DNA from 3 places in the Bacillus pfraonensis genome. Region 3 is predicted to be linked to each of the others. Evidence: riboswitches for the same ligand, from Rfam matches in the RefSeq annotation. Region 3 holds a riboswitch; each other region holds the start of a gene.
What was found. A riboswitch is a leader RNA that binds a small molecule or an ion and turns the genes downstream of it on or off. The one in region 3 is predicted to bind thiamine pyrophosphate.

Region 1 (5,006 bases), on a different contig from region 3:
TACATTTATGGTGAACCATAAATTAGATGAATTTGTACATACATCTATGGAATATGAAACGTGGGATGTTTTAACCCAAGTTGTGGCTTGGAACTACTTAATTGTAAAATATCGCATCGGGAAATCGGAAAATAGAGATGTAATGATATGGGAAAGAATTAAATTTAATGAGGAATGTATTGAAAAATGTGAAAAGCTATTATCTCATAAGGAAGTAATGGAACTTACATTTTTTTATATTTGCAAACAGGCAAAACGATTGTCCAAAGAAGAATTGGATCAAGAGATGATGAATTTAGCAATATACTGTAATACATACGTTTATGACTTATACATATATGACTTATTAAAAAAATATCGTAAGTGTACGGATTTTTTAACATATTATGGACCGAGTCGTTCTGTTGTTGCATGTCAAAGGGCTGTAATCGCTCAAATTTCTGACCGCCTTAATCCGCTAAAAACTACTCATGTGGATGATTATCTTTATGTAATGAAGGAAATGATGGAGCATATGTCATTTGAGTTTATGAATCGATACGAGCACTTCATTGGAAAACTATTATCATATGTACCATTTTTTGAAATGATTCAAGTTCCGCAACATGCATATTATTGTGAAGAGTTGATGTATGTTTGTAAAGGAATTGAACATAAAGAAGAAATCCTGCGGAATTATATATTTATACAATTACACGATTGTTTACCGTCATTTATTAAGCAATTTCTAAAGAATAAGCGTTATGCAACGATTCATGATATTTTATTTTACTGGTGTGATGATGAACAACGAATGGGCTTAGAGAAGAAATATAATTTAAGTTTTATTTATGAACGATATGCGTGTGGATAAAAAGAAATTTTTCAATATAATGTATAGATGAAAAAAGGGGTCTCATTTTAAGTGAGACCCCTTTTTTCGTCGTAAATGTAGAAGGCTGTTCTAAGCTTCTTGTTGGTTCTTACGGTGTTCAGGAATATAAATATATTGGGAAATGATGGTTAGCACCCCTATAAAAAATACAGGGAATATAGCAGCCATATGAAAACCACTATAAATAATATTTGTTATTAAGCCGCTTATAATAATAAATGCAGTATATATATGAGAAATTTGTTTCTTCAGTCGAATTTTGAATGCTTCCATCAATGATTCAATAGCAACAAATGAGATGACGATACCCAAAAAGACAAGGTTCGTATTGTAAATGACTAAGCAACAGATTAAACCGAGAAAAGCTATATACTCAATTATTAATGGTATATTACGTGACATATAATATTACCGAACCAAATAAGGCAGTGGATTTACTGCGTTTGTCTTTTCAAAATTCCATTCACCATTATGTAATTCAAAATGGAGATGTTGTCCAAATGAATGACCTGTATTTCCCATATATCCTAATAATTTCCCGGTTTGAACTTGATCAACAACTTGTACTGAACGGTCTTTCATATGAGCGTAAACGGTTGTATATAGTTTACCTCGAATATGATGTGCTACAAATACGACATTTCCATAGCTAGCAGAGTAATAAGACTTTATAACTTTACCTGCAGCAGCTGCATGAATTGAAACATTACCTGGTGCGGAAATATCTATACCATAATGCATTTGTTCCCAGCGCATATCAAATGTAGAACTAATCGTTCCTTGAGTAGGGAATTTAAAAACAGCAGGAATAGAAGGAGCGGCTTGTCTCGTTTGTGGTTGTTTTTGAATAATATAATGCTTTGCTACAAATCCGTAAGATGTTCCGAAGCGAACTTTGTACCAGGTACCAACTGTTTCTATAACAGTGACTTGTGTTCCGTTTTGTAAAGCCCCAATTACAGCAGTATCTGTTCCAGCTCCACGGCGGACTTTTAAGGTAGGTGTAGCAACGTAAAAGGAAGATTCATTTTGTATTGTAACCCCTTTTACTAATGGTTCTGATGTATGAGATACAAATTCTTTTTTTACATATCCTTGTTGCCCATTATGTGAGACTTTATACCAATCCCCTTTTGTTTCTTGGACGGAGATGAATTTACCATTGGATAATCTATCAATAATAGAGGATTTGATATTTGGTTTAGAACGAATATTTAACACATTGGCATTTACGATATAACTATTGTTCCGTTCAGTATATTTAGTAAACGCAATATTTGTTTTTTTTAAGGAGTTAGTTTTATCTCTTGTATTTATCCTATTATTCAAATATAATATTTCTGGGCCTGGTTTTATATGTTGAATGTTTTGTGTAGGCAATTCTTGGGCTGCTACAGTACGTGTGTCTACTTGATTTATGGATGGAAGTAGAGATGCGACTGCGACAGTAGTTGCCGTTAAAGCTGTAGCTTTCTGTTTCATCTAATATTAGCCCCCCATCGATGTATTAATATATTTTTTATTATAGTATAAAGATATAATATTTTGTGCATTGTTCACATAACTGTAATATGATATGTGAAAAAAATAACGACTTTTTAATGGAATCGAAATATATTACAAGAATAACAGATAAACAATCATTAGAGTTTGGATAAAAGATAATTATATAAATATCAGTTAAAAAATCGACATAAAACCTTTCTTTTTGAGTGGGAGAGAGGATCCGTCAATGGATAGAAGCGGTCAGGGCCTTTTTCTGCCCCATGCCGTGTGAAAACAAAAAGTGGGAATAAATGGAAAATTGTTTTTACTTTCATAGCCGTAGCTCATATGTCGAAAAATCAAAATGGAGTTATATAGTATTTTCAGAATAAATATAGAAATACAAATTGAAAAAATGGAAGAAGAACGTTTTTAGGTGGGGAAGAGAATCCGCCTATGCATAGAAGCGACCAGATCCTTTTTAAGTGCCATGCTAATTTAAAACAGTTGCTGATAACACATGACAATGTTATACTGACTATGGTAATTTCATATTGTGCTAGGAGAGCTGGTGTTGCCAGCTGAGAGTAAGACCGAAAGTCTTTTATCCTTTTACTACCTGATCTAGATTATGCTAGCGTAGGGAAGCAATTCGGACATGAACATTAGGTCCCCGTTTCTTTGCGTAAAGAAACGGGGCTTTTTTATTTGCCAATTTAATAGTGAAAACCACTAGGGGTGCTTTGCATGCTGAGAGAGGAATAATCCTTAACCCTTACGGACCTGATCTAGGTAATACTAGCGAAGGGAAGTGGAGCAACGAATAAATGTATTTTTATTTGCTGAACCACTTCTTATATAGAAGTGGTTTTTTATTTTAATAAATAGATATAAAGGAAGGGGAAATATAAATGAAATTTTGTGAGAGGTTATTTGAAACTGTGCAGCCTGTTTGGGAGAAAAGTCATAACCATCCATTTGTAACTGGAATGGGGGATGGCACGTTAGAAAAAGACAAATTCCAATATTACATCGTACAAGATTATTTATATTTGCTAGACTATGCGAAGGTTTATGCAATTGGAGTTGTAAAGGCAACGAATCCATATGTGATGGGGAAATTTGCAGAACAAATAGATGGTATTTTAAATGGAGAAATGACGATTCATAAACAGTATGCAAAACGTCTTGGTATTTCTATACAAGAGATGGAGGAAGCAAAGCCATCTGCTAAAAATTTAGCGTATACAAACTATATGATGTCAGTATCTCAAAATGGCACGCTTGCAGAGTTAATTGCGGCTCTTCTTCCATGTATGTGGAGTTATTGGGAAATTGGAAAGCGCTTAAATGATATTCCAGGAGCGAGGGATCATGAGTTCTTCGGAGAGTGGATTCAAGGATATAGCTCAGAAGAGTATGGAAGTCTTTGCATTTGGCTAATGGATTTATTAAATGAACTAGCTGAAGGGAAATCTGAACAAGAGCTAGCTAGATTAGAAGAGATTTTCTTATATTCTAGCCGATTTGAGTATTTATTCTGGGATATGGCGTATCGTAAGGAGATGTGGGGTTTTGAGGAGCAAGAGCATACTACAATTTCATAATGTTTCCTTTCATTATGATGAAAAGCCAATCATAAACGGTCTAGATGCTTCCGTGCAAGAAAAAGAGTTTGTTAGCATTATTGGGCCGAGTGGCTGTGGCAAAAGTACATTGTTTCGTTTAATTACAGGATTAGAAGAACCTACGGCTGGAAATATTCAACTGACAGAAACAACGAGTCATCCTGTAGGGTATATGCCACAAAAAGATATGCTTCTGCCGTGGAGAACGATTATTGAAAATGCAGCATTGCCGTTAGAGTGCCAGGGGATAAAGAAAAAAGAAGCACATGTAAAAGCAAAAGAGCTGTTAGAACAATTTGGTTTACAAGGATACGAGAACAAATATTCGAAAGATTTATCAGGTGGTATGCGGCAACGAGTATCCTTTATTCGAACCTTATTAACAGGCGGGGACGTTTTGTTGTTAGATGAACCTTTTAGCGCATTAGATGCTTTAACGAAAGCAACGTTGCAAGAATGGTTGTTTGAACAATGGAAACAGTGGCAAAAAACAATTTTATTTATCACACATGATGTGGAGGAAGCGCTTTTTCTTTCCAATCGAATTTTAGTTGTGACCGAGCAGCCTATTACCACTTTGACGGAGCGTATTGTACCACTTGGAATAGATCGCTCAAGAAAAGATTTGCATAAACCTGAGATATTAGCTTTAAAAGATGAATTACTTAGTATGCTGCAAAGGCAGGTGCTCGTATGAAGCGTGTGACAGAGTTATTACCTGCACTGATTTTAAGTAGCATACTGCTCATAGCTTGGGAGGTGGGAGCTAGAATTGTTGACGAGATGTACATATTGCCATCTCCTACTGCAATTCTAGCGAAAATGTGGGCGTTGCAAGATATATTGCTTACAGTTCATTTGCCGGCAACGTTATACGTGGTTTTGATAGGAGTTGTTATTTCCATTGTACTTGGTGTGGGGCTCGCGATGTTAATGAATGCTAGCACATGGATAGAAAGAGCATTTTATCCGTTACTAGTTGCATCACAAACGATTCCAATTACAGCGCTAGCACCATT
Region 2 (5,006 bases), on a different contig from region 3:
TTTTAGCTGGAATAGGTTATACGGATGATTTAGGTGCATTAACTGCTGCACTTGTGCAAGCGTCTATGTATGTAAACGAAGATGTAAAAGAAAAAGCACAGATGAAATTAGCGGATTGGTTTGGTTCGGATATAGACACATCGTTTATCGATCAAAAATTAGATCAATAGGTGAGAACTGTCAGAAATGGCAGGGCAAACATTAGCGGGGAAGTGTACTATGCCATCAGGAAAAACACATACGAAAATAAACTTACTCTCTCTTCCGATTGTTTTGTTTATGCTTGTTTCGTATGGACTAACAAATTTTGATTTTTTACTCACTTTTGCGATAGGGTTTTTAATCGGCACGTTTTTCTTAACACCAGATTTGGATACTCATAGTAACGCCTATAACAAATGGGGCTTGCTTCGTATTTTTTGGTATCCATATCAATGTGTGATGCCGCATCGTTCTTTCTTAACACATACGATTATAATTGGTGATCTCATTCGTATATTGTATATGCTTCTCGTCTTCTCTCCATTCCTATACATATTAAATAAAACGGTACTAGACGGAAGATTACTTGAGATTGCAAGGGAACATGATGTTGCTTTAACAACATTTGTAATTGGAGTTATTGCTGCGAGTGCACTCCATATTATAGCGGATCGATTGAACACGCGCCGAAAAAAGCTTATGAGACGAAAGAAAAAAAGAAGAAGAAGGTAGAGCACTTGCGAATTGCAAGTGCTTTTTCTTTTTTGTACTAAACGTGTTCATAAGACTTTTAATCAAACGTTTGTTTAAAGTGAAATACGTCAGAGTGACAGGATTTTCAGTCGTTAATCAAACGTTTGTTTAAAATAATGAGGGGAAATGAAATTGACTTTTTTCCTATTATAGGACTTATCCGGAATTGTGATTTAACAAAAAAATTAGAAAATTAGCTTAAAAAATCTTTTTAAATCAAAAATGATATGATAAAGTAGAAATACAATCATTGAAAACGTTTTCCTAAAACGTTTTTTATTTTAGGCTTAAAGGTATGATGACCGGATAGTCTATTGATAGGATTATAAAGGTTTTAAAACAGGGGATTACAGAAAGGGAGAGGACAATGGGGACATGGACACAAGTTTACGATCCGTTTGGTAACATTTGGATTTCGGCAGCGGTAGCACTTATTCCAATTATCTTTTTTTTCTTGGCGTTAGCAGTGTTTCGTATGAAGGGGTATGTGGCAGGTTTTATTACAGTTGTATTAACAATTTTAGTTGCGTTATTTGCGTATAAAATGCCGTTTACAATGGCGATGGCAGCAACTGGATATGGCTTCCTATACGGGTTATGGCCAATCGCATGGATTATTGTGATGTCGGTATTTTTATATAAAATTTCTGTCAAAACAGGACAGTTTGATGTGATTCGTGCATCGGTACTATCGATTACGAATGACCATCGTTTACTCGTTATTTTAATTGGTTTTTCATTTGGTGCATTTTTGGAAGGGGCAGCTGGATTTGGTGCACCGGTAGCAATTACGGCAGCGCTTCTTGCAGGTCTTGGTTTAAATCCGTTATATGCGGCTGGACTTTGTTTAATTGCAAATACAGCGCCGGTAGCGTTCGGAGCAATGGGAATTCCGATTACAGTTGCGGGGCAAGTAACGGGTATTGATGCTCATAAAATCGGACAAATGGCAGGACATCAATTACCATTCTTATCATTATTTGTTCCGTTCTTTATCGTATTTTTAATGGATGGCTTCAAAGGGGTTAAACAAACATGGCCTGCATTATTTGTAGCAGGTAGTTCATTTGCAATTACACAGTTTATTACAGCTACGTTTTTAGGACCAGAACTTCCGGATATTACATCAGCACTTGTCAGCTTAGTGTGTTTAGCATTATTCCTAAAAGTATGGCAACCGAAAGAAATTTATCAATCTAATCAAGCGAACGCTGAAGTGGCAGCGACAACAACTGCGACATCTATGCCAAAATTAACGGCAGGAAAAGTTGTAAAGGCTTGGTCACCATTTATTATTTTGACAGTGATGGTTGTGATTTGGAGTCAAGGATTCTTCAAAGCGTTATTTGCTCCAGGCGGGGCGTTGGAAAGTCTTGTCTTTAAGTTTCAAATTCCAGGTCTGCACAATTTAGTAATGAAGGCAGAACCAATTGTAAATAAACCAACGCCTTATGATGCAGTATTAAAGTTTGATATTCTATCAGCAACAGGAACAGCGATTTTAATTGCGTGTATTATTTCAATCCTTGTACTTAAAATGAGCGCAAAACAAGCAGTTGAAACATTTAAAGAAACATTACAAGAATTAAAAATGCCAATTCTATCTATCGGTTTCGTATTAGGATTCGCATTCATCGCAAATTATTCTGGTTTATCGTCAACACTCGCGTTAGCATTAGCAGGAACAGGTGGATTATTCCCGTTCTTCTCACCATTCCTTGGCTGGATCGGCGTATTCTTAACAGGATCAGATACGTCGGCAAACGCATTATTCTCCAACCTGCAAGCTATTACAGCGCAGCAAGTTGGCGTATCAGAAGTATTACTTGTTGCGGCAAATACAACAGGCGGTGTAACAGGTAAAATGATTTCTCCGCAATCGATTGCAATAGCTTGTGCGGCAGTAGGATTAGCGGGAAAAGAATCTGATTTATTCCGCTTCACAGTAAAACATAGTCTATTCTTCGTAATCATTGTTGGGATTATGACATATGTACAAGCTTATTATTTAACTTGGATGATACCGTAAATAAGAAAAAGATGCCCGGGCGGGCGCGTGCGGGCATCTTTTTTGAGATATCGGCGATTTTTTAAATATATCGACTGTTTCTCTAAATATATCGGCGGAAACTACTAACATATCGACTATTCGACAAAGGATATCGACCAACATACAAAAAACGACACATAAAAATTAAGATTCATTCGTTTGCATTTTTCTGATTATCGTGTATGATAAGAAAGTATTGAAAATTAAATCAGTGATAAACTAGGGGTGCCCAAGAGAAGCTTGGGCTGAGAGAGAAGTGCGAGAACTTCTTAACCCTCTGGACCTGATCTGGCTCGTACCAGCGTAGGGAAGTTAACGGCTTTACATAACGATGTCTTTATGAGCCAGGTCCTTGTTTTACTATGGACCTGGCTCTTTTTATTTTGGCATGCGCTGGCCACAAGTTTAATCTCGTCCTTGTCACATGTAAAGTGGAGCCGACTGTTTAGCCCTGACGGCTAAAGTTCTTCCGTACAGAAAGTGTTTTTTACTTTCTTGTGCGGAAGGTTTTTAGATGTGAAGGGCTAGGAGGCGAAGCTGGATCACAAGAAAAGCGGAGGCGGCTCGTTCAGAATGAGAGGGGGATGGAGCTTCAGCCGAAGAGGCGCAGTTTGCCTCGGCGGAAGAAGCGAAGCCCCCGCCCATTCTAGCCGCTGAAGTAAGAATCGAATTGTCCAGAAGATGGCCCAAGACTCTGAGCAAGTTAGATTCAACTGAAATGATAAAGGGGAGGAAACACAAATTATGAAGCAATCTGTTTCAGCTAAGCAAATTGAATTGAAGTCGAGTTTACCAGGGAGTAAGAAAGTCTATGTTGATGGTCCGCATGAAGGTATGAAAGTGCCGATGCGTGAGATTGCACAAAGCGATACAAATGGTGTACCAAATCCACCAATTCGTGTTTATGATACAAGTGGTCCATATACAGATCCTGAGTACAAAGTAGAGTTGGAAAAGGGAATTCCAACGCCACGCCGTGGTTGGATTGTTGACCGCGGAGATGTAGAAGAGTATGAAGGACGCGAAATGAAACCGGAAGATGATGGTGTGAAAGTTGCATCTAATCATACACCTGTGTTTCCGCAAATGGATCGTAAACCACTTCGCGCAAAAGAAGGTGCAAACGTAACGCAAATGCACTATGCTCGCAAAGGTATTATTACATCTGAAATGGAATATGTTGCGATTCGTGAAGGGGTAGAGCCAGAGTTTGTTCGTAAAGAGATTGCGGAAGGACGCGCCATTTTACCAGCAAACATTAACCACCCAGAAGCAGAACCGATGATTATCGGACGCAATTTCCACGTGAAAGTAAATGCGAATATTGGGAACTCCGCAGTTTCTTCTTCTATCGCAGAAGAAGTTGAGAAGATGACATGGGCAACACGCTGGGGCGCAGATACAATCATGGATCTATCAACAGGGAAAAATATTCATACAACTCGTGAATGGATTATTCGTAATGCTCCTGTACCAGTTGGAACAGTGCCGATTTATCAAGCGCTAGAAAAAGTAAACGGAATCGCTGAAGACTTAACGTGGGAAGTATACCGTGATACGTTAATCGAACAGGCAGAGCAAGGCGTTGACTACTTTACAATTCACGCTGGCGTGCTACTTCGTTACATTCCAATTACAGCAAAACGTACAACAGGTATTGTTTCACGTGGTGGCTCGATTATGGCGCAGTGGTGTTTATTCCATCATAAAGAAAACTTCCTATATACTCACTTTGAAGAGATTTGTGAAATTATGAAACAGTACGATGTTTCCTTCTCTCTAGGAGATGGATTACGTCCAGGGTCGATTGCGGATGCAAATGATGAAGCGCAATTCTCTGAGCTTGAAACACTTGGAGAATTAACGAAGATTGCTTGGAAGCATGATGTTCAAGTCATGATTGAAGGACCAGGACATGTACCAATGCATTTAATTAAAGAAAATATGGATAAAGAGCTTGAAATTTGCCAAGGAGCACCATTCTATACGCTTGGACCTTTAACGACGGATATCGCACCTGGGTATGACCATATTACATCGGCAATTGGTGCGGCGATGATCGGCTGGTTTGGTACTGCAATGCTTTGCTATGTAACGCCGAAAGAACATTTAGGCTTGCCAAACAAAGATGACGTTCGAGAAGGGGTTATTACGTACAAAATTGCGGCACATGCAGCGGATCTTGCAAAAGGACACAAAACAGCGCAGCAACGTGACGATG
Region 3 (5,006 bases):
TATGATTTTTCAAACAATTAGTAACAACCGTATTTTAACACCTAGTGTCATCGGTTTAGATTCACTTTATATGTTTATTCAAACATTTGTTGTGTTTGTGTTTGGATCACAGCATATCGCGATGATGAATACAAATATTAACTTTCTTATATCGATAAGTTTAATGGTTGTATTTTCGCTATTCCTTTATAAGTTTCTCTTCAAGAGGGAAGGCAACAATATTTACTTCTTATTGTTAATCGGATTAATATTTGGTACATTATTCCAAAGTTTATCTTCCTTTATGCAAGTGCTCATTGATCCAAATGAATTTCAAATTGTACAAGGAAAAATGTTTGCTAGTGTAAATAACGTAAAAACAGAGTTACTTGTAACGTCTATTATCGGAATTGTATTAGTTATTGCATATGTGTATAAGGAACTGAAGTTATTAGATGTATTATCACTAGGAAGAGAAGAGGCTATTAATTTAGGTGTAGACTACGATAAAGTTGTGAAAAAACTGTTAATTGTAATTGCGATTCTAGTTTCTATTTCTACAGCATTAGTTGGACCAATTACATTTTTAGGATTACTTGTAGTTAACGTTGCACGTGAATGTTTACGTACATATCAGCACAAATATTTAATAGCAGGTTCTATCTTTATTAGTATTATTGCTCTAGTAGGAGGACAATTGATTGTTGAAAGATTGTTTGAATTTAATACAACTTTAAGTGTTATTGTGAATTTTGTTGGTGGAGTATACTTCATCTATCTTCTATTAAAGGAGAGCAAGACATGGTAGAAGTAAGAAATGTATCAAAACAATATGGAAATAAAAATGTTGTTGAGGATGTCTCTATTAAAATAGCAAAAGGGAAAATAACATCCTTTATTGGGCCGAATGGAGCTGGAAAAAGTACAGTTCTTTCGATGATAAGTAGGTTATTAAAAAAAGATTCTGGTGAAATTTATATAGAGGATAAAGAAATTGGCGAATGGAATAGTAATGAACTTGCCAAGAAAATCTCTATTTTAAAGCAAACAAATCATATTAATTTAAGACTTACAATTCGGGAATTAGTTAGCTTTGGAAGATTTCCATATTCACAAGGCAATCTATCAAAAGAAGATTGGAATCATATTGAAGAAGCAATCCGTTATATGGAGCTTGAAGATATTCAATATAAGTATTTAGATCAGCTCAGTGGTGGGCAACGGCAAAGAGCATATATTGCGATGGTCATTGCTCAAAATACAGAATACATTTTGCTAGATGAGCCGCTTAACAATTTAGATATGAAACATTCTGTCCAAATTATGAAAGTGCTGAGACGCTTAGTTGAAGAGCTTGGCAAAACAATTGTAATTGTCATTCATGATATTAACTTTGCTTCTTGTTACTCCGATCGCATCGTTGCTTTGAAAGATGGAAAAGTAATGAAAGAGGGAGCAACACATGAAATTATTGATCCGGTTGTTTTGAAAGATATTTACGATATGGATATTCATATTGAAAAAATAGCTGGCAATAATATATGTATTTATTTTTCATAGTGGAAGTTATTTTGATAGTAATAACTTACTATCGACTTAAAATAATTTTAAAAATTTTATAGAGGTGAAGGAAATGAAGAAATTAGCAATGCTATTATTAACTTTCATGCTTGCTATTGTAGCTGTAGCATGTAGCAATAATGCTTCTTCTGATAAGAAGACAGAAGCAAGTGAAAGTAAAGAAATTACGATTAAGCACAAATTAGGAGAAACAAAAGTTAAAACAAACCCGAAAAAAGTTGTCGTATTTGACTTTGGTTCATTAGATACATTAGATAAATTAGGTGTTGACGTAACTGGTGTACCACAAAAGAATATACCAAAATACCTTTCTAAATATGAAGATAAAAAGTATACAAACGTTGGTGGTTTAAAAGAGCCAGATTTTGAAAAAATTAATGAAATTAATCCAGATTTAATTATCATTTCTGGAAGACAATCTGATTCATACAAAGAATTTGAAAAAATTGCTCCAACAATTTATGTAGAACAAGATACAAAAGATTATATGAAGTCATTTAAAGAAAACACAGAAATGTTAGCAAAAATTTTCGGTAAAGAAGATAAAGCGAAAAAAGAAATTGCAGCAGTTGAAAAAGATATAAAAGCATTAAATGAAAAAGCTACGAAAAGTGATAAAAAAGGTTTAATTATCTTAGCAAATGACGGTCAAGTAAGTGCATATGGTCCAAATTCTCGCTTTGGCATTATTCATGACGTATTTGGTGTGGCTCCTGTGGATACAGAACTTAAAGCGGATACTCATGGTAATAAGATTTCATTTGAATATATCTTAGAGAAAAACCCAGATTACTTATTTGTAATCGATAGAGGTGCTGTTGTTGGCGGTAAATCTTCTGCAAAACAAGTTGTGGAAAATGAAATTGTTAGCAAAACAAATGCTGCGAAAAACGGCAATGTAGTTTACTTAGATGCAAACTACTGGTACCTATCTGGTGGCGGTCTTGAGTCTGTATCAGCGATGGTAAAAGAAGTATCTAAAGCCTTAAAATAATAAGATGAGAAACAGTGATAGGATTCATTTCCTATCATTGTTTTTTTATAAGAAAGTAAAGAACTTGTTATTTTACGAGAATAAGAGTAGACTCTGAAGTAGATGAATAAGAGCACATGGGAGTTTGCGGATGCAGACTGAGAGTACGGCTAAACCGCCCGTTGACCATTGGAACCTGTTGGATAATGCCAGCGTAGGGAGAGTGTAAGCAGCACATGTTCAGGCACTTTGCATACGCGAAGTGTCTTTTTGTGTATCTCCCATAATAAAGTTAGGGGATGAAAAGAATGAATATACAAGAAATCGCAAAAGTAGTGGGGAAAGTAAGAGAATTCAATCCACTTGTGCATAATATTACAAATGTCGTTGTAACAAACTTTACAGCTAATGGTTTACTCGCATTAGGAGCTTCACCTGTTATGGCATACGCAAAAGAAGAAGTGGCAGAAATGGCAAGCATTGCCGGAGCACTTGTTTTAAATATGGGTACACTTCGTCCTGAAGAAGTAGAAGCAATGTTACTTGCTGGGAAATCAGCGAATGTGCATCACGTACCAGTATTATTTGATCCAGTTGGTGCAGGTGCAACTTCTTATCGAACAGAAGTTGCAAGACATATTCCGAGTGAAGTGAAACTAGCGATGATTCGCGGGAATGCAGCAGAAATTGCTAATGTTATCAATGAAAAGTGGGAGATTAAAGGTGTTGACGCTGGTACTGGAAATGGTGATGTTGTCGGAATTGCGAAACAAGCAGCAGATGAACTAGATACAGTCGCTGTTATTACAGGAAAAGAAGACATTGTAACAGATGGTGAGCGAACAATCATTGTTCGCAATGGTCATCCAATTTTAACGAAAGTGACAGGAACAGGCTGTTTATTAACTTCTGTAATGGGAGCATTTGCAGCAGTTGAAAAGGATTATGTAAAAGCAGCGGTTGCAGCATTAACGTTTTATGGGGTAGCAGCGGAAAGAGCTGCAAGTAAAACAGTAGAGCAAGGACCAGGAAGTTTCCAAATTGAATTTTTGAATCAGTTAGCAAACACTACTAAAGGTGATATTGAACAACATGGAAGTATCCAAGAGGTGCAGTAAGAAGGGATGAGAGGAATGGCACGTATTGATCAACAACAAATGTCAAAATTATTGCAAGTATATTTTATTATGGGGAGTAATAACTGCAAGCGGGATCCATTACAAGTAATGAAGGAAGCGTTAGATGGCGGAGTGACGCTTTTTCAATTTCGTGAAAAAGGTGAAGATGCTTTAACTGGAGAAGAACGAGTGCGTTTTGCAAAGCAGTTACAAGCGCTTTGCAAAGAATATGATGTACCTTTCATTGTGAATGATGATGTAGAACTAGCAATCGAGTTAGAGGCAGATGGAGTTCATATCGGACAAGATGATGAAGGAATTACATCAGTTCGTGAAAAAATGGGAGATAAAATTGTCGGGGTATCTACTCATACAATAGAAGAAGCTCGTTTTGCAATTGCAAATGGCGCGGATTATTTAGGTGTGGGTCCAATTTTTCCAACGAGCACGAAGAAAGATACAAAAGCGGTACAAGGAACGAAAGGCTTGCGGCATTTTAGAGAGATGGGAATTACAGTCCCGATTGTTGGAATTGGAGGGATTACCGTTGAAAATGCTGCTTCTGTTATAGAAGCGGGGGCAGATGGAGTTTCGATTATTTCAGCGATAAGTTTAGCAGATTCACCTTATGAAAGTACGAAAAAAATGACTGGTCTTTACTGACAGTCATTTTTTTGTGGAGGATATGCTATATATCGTTGAAACTCCGATATATAGAAAAACACTGATTATAGAAATGGCTCTTTTTTACAGAATAAAATAAACTATGCCGCTCAAACTAGGATATATGAATACATCTTGTTTCGGAGGGTACAACATGATTTCATTACAGGATATTGTAGCTGCTCATGAGAAAATGAAAGGCATTGTCCATATGACACCGCTAGATTATTCGAGCACGTTTAGTGAACTATCACATAATGAAGTGTATTTAAAGCTCGAAAATTTACAAAAGACAGGTTCTTTTAAAGTGCGTGGTTCTTATAATAAGATGGTTTCTCTTGATAAAGGTGAATTAGAAAATGGAGTTGTTGCAGCATCTGCTGGAAATCATGCACAAGGTGTCGCCTATTCTAGTAATATGCTCGATATTCCCTGTACGATTGTGATGCCAAAAGGTGCACCGCTTAGTAAAGTACTTGCGACTAAGCGATATGGTGCACATGTAGAGTTGCAAGGTGATGTATTTGATGATGCATTAGCTTATGCGCTAGATTTGAAAGAACAAACAGGAGCGAAATTTGTACATCCATTTGATGATGATGCTGTAATCTCTGGTCAAGGGACGGTAGGGTTAGAAATATTGCAGCAGCTTGAGGACGTCGAAGCTGTTATTTGTCCTGTTGGTGGTGGCG

Region 1: it holds a riboswitch for thiamine pyrophosphate, as region 3 does, so the genes downstream of both, tenA (thiaminase II) here and thiM (hydroxyethylthiazole kinase) in region 3, are expected to answer to the same signal.
Region 2: it holds a riboswitch for thiamine pyrophosphate, as region 3 does, so the genes downstream of both, thiC (phosphomethylpyrimidine synthase ThiC) here and thiM (hydroxyethylthiazole kinase) in region 3, are expected to answer to the same signal.

Annotation. Positions count from the first base shown of each region.
Region 1 is NZ_JAHCDO010000021.1:63,382-68,387, reverse strand. It holds gene KFD70_RS20210 (DUF3965 domain-containing protein) at 1-853, shown strand, start outside; gene KFD70_RS20205 (hypothetical protein) at 944-1,276, opposite strand; gene KFD70_RS20200 (SH3 domain-containing protein) at 1,283-2,356, opposite strand; TPP riboswitch at 2,911-3,022, shown strand; TPP riboswitch at 3,084-3,186, shown strand; gene tenA (thiaminase II) at 3,271-3,966, shown strand; gene KFD70_RS20190 (ABC transporter ATP-binding protein) at 3,935-4,684, shown strand; gene KFD70_RS20185 (ABC transporter permease) at 4,681-5,006, shown strand, end outside.
Region 2 is NZ_JAHCDO010000003.1:331,720-336,725, reverse strand. It holds gene KFD70_RS04280 (YkvA family protein) at 1-170, shown strand, start outside; gene KFD70_RS04275 (metal-binding protein) at 220-714, shown strand; gene lldP (L-lactate permease) at 1,103-2,764, shown strand; TPP riboswitch at 2,997-3,112, shown strand; gene thiC (phosphomethylpyrimidine synthase ThiC) at 3,530-5,006, shown strand, end outside.
Region 3 is NZ_JAHCDO010000039.1:3,815-8,820, forward strand. It holds gene KFD70_RS25415 (iron chelate uptake ABC transporter family permease subunit) at 1-787, shown strand, start outside; gene KFD70_RS25420 (iron ABC transporter ATP-binding protein) at 781-1,539, shown strand; gene KFD70_RS25425 (siderophore ABC transporter substrate-binding protein) at 1,613-2,554, shown strand; TPP riboswitch at 2,661-2,771, shown strand; gene thiM (hydroxyethylthiazole kinase) at 2,842-3,651, shown strand; gene thiE (thiamine phosphate synthase) at 3,667-4,314, shown strand; gene ilvA (threonine ammonia-lyase) at 4,469-5,006, shown strand, end outside.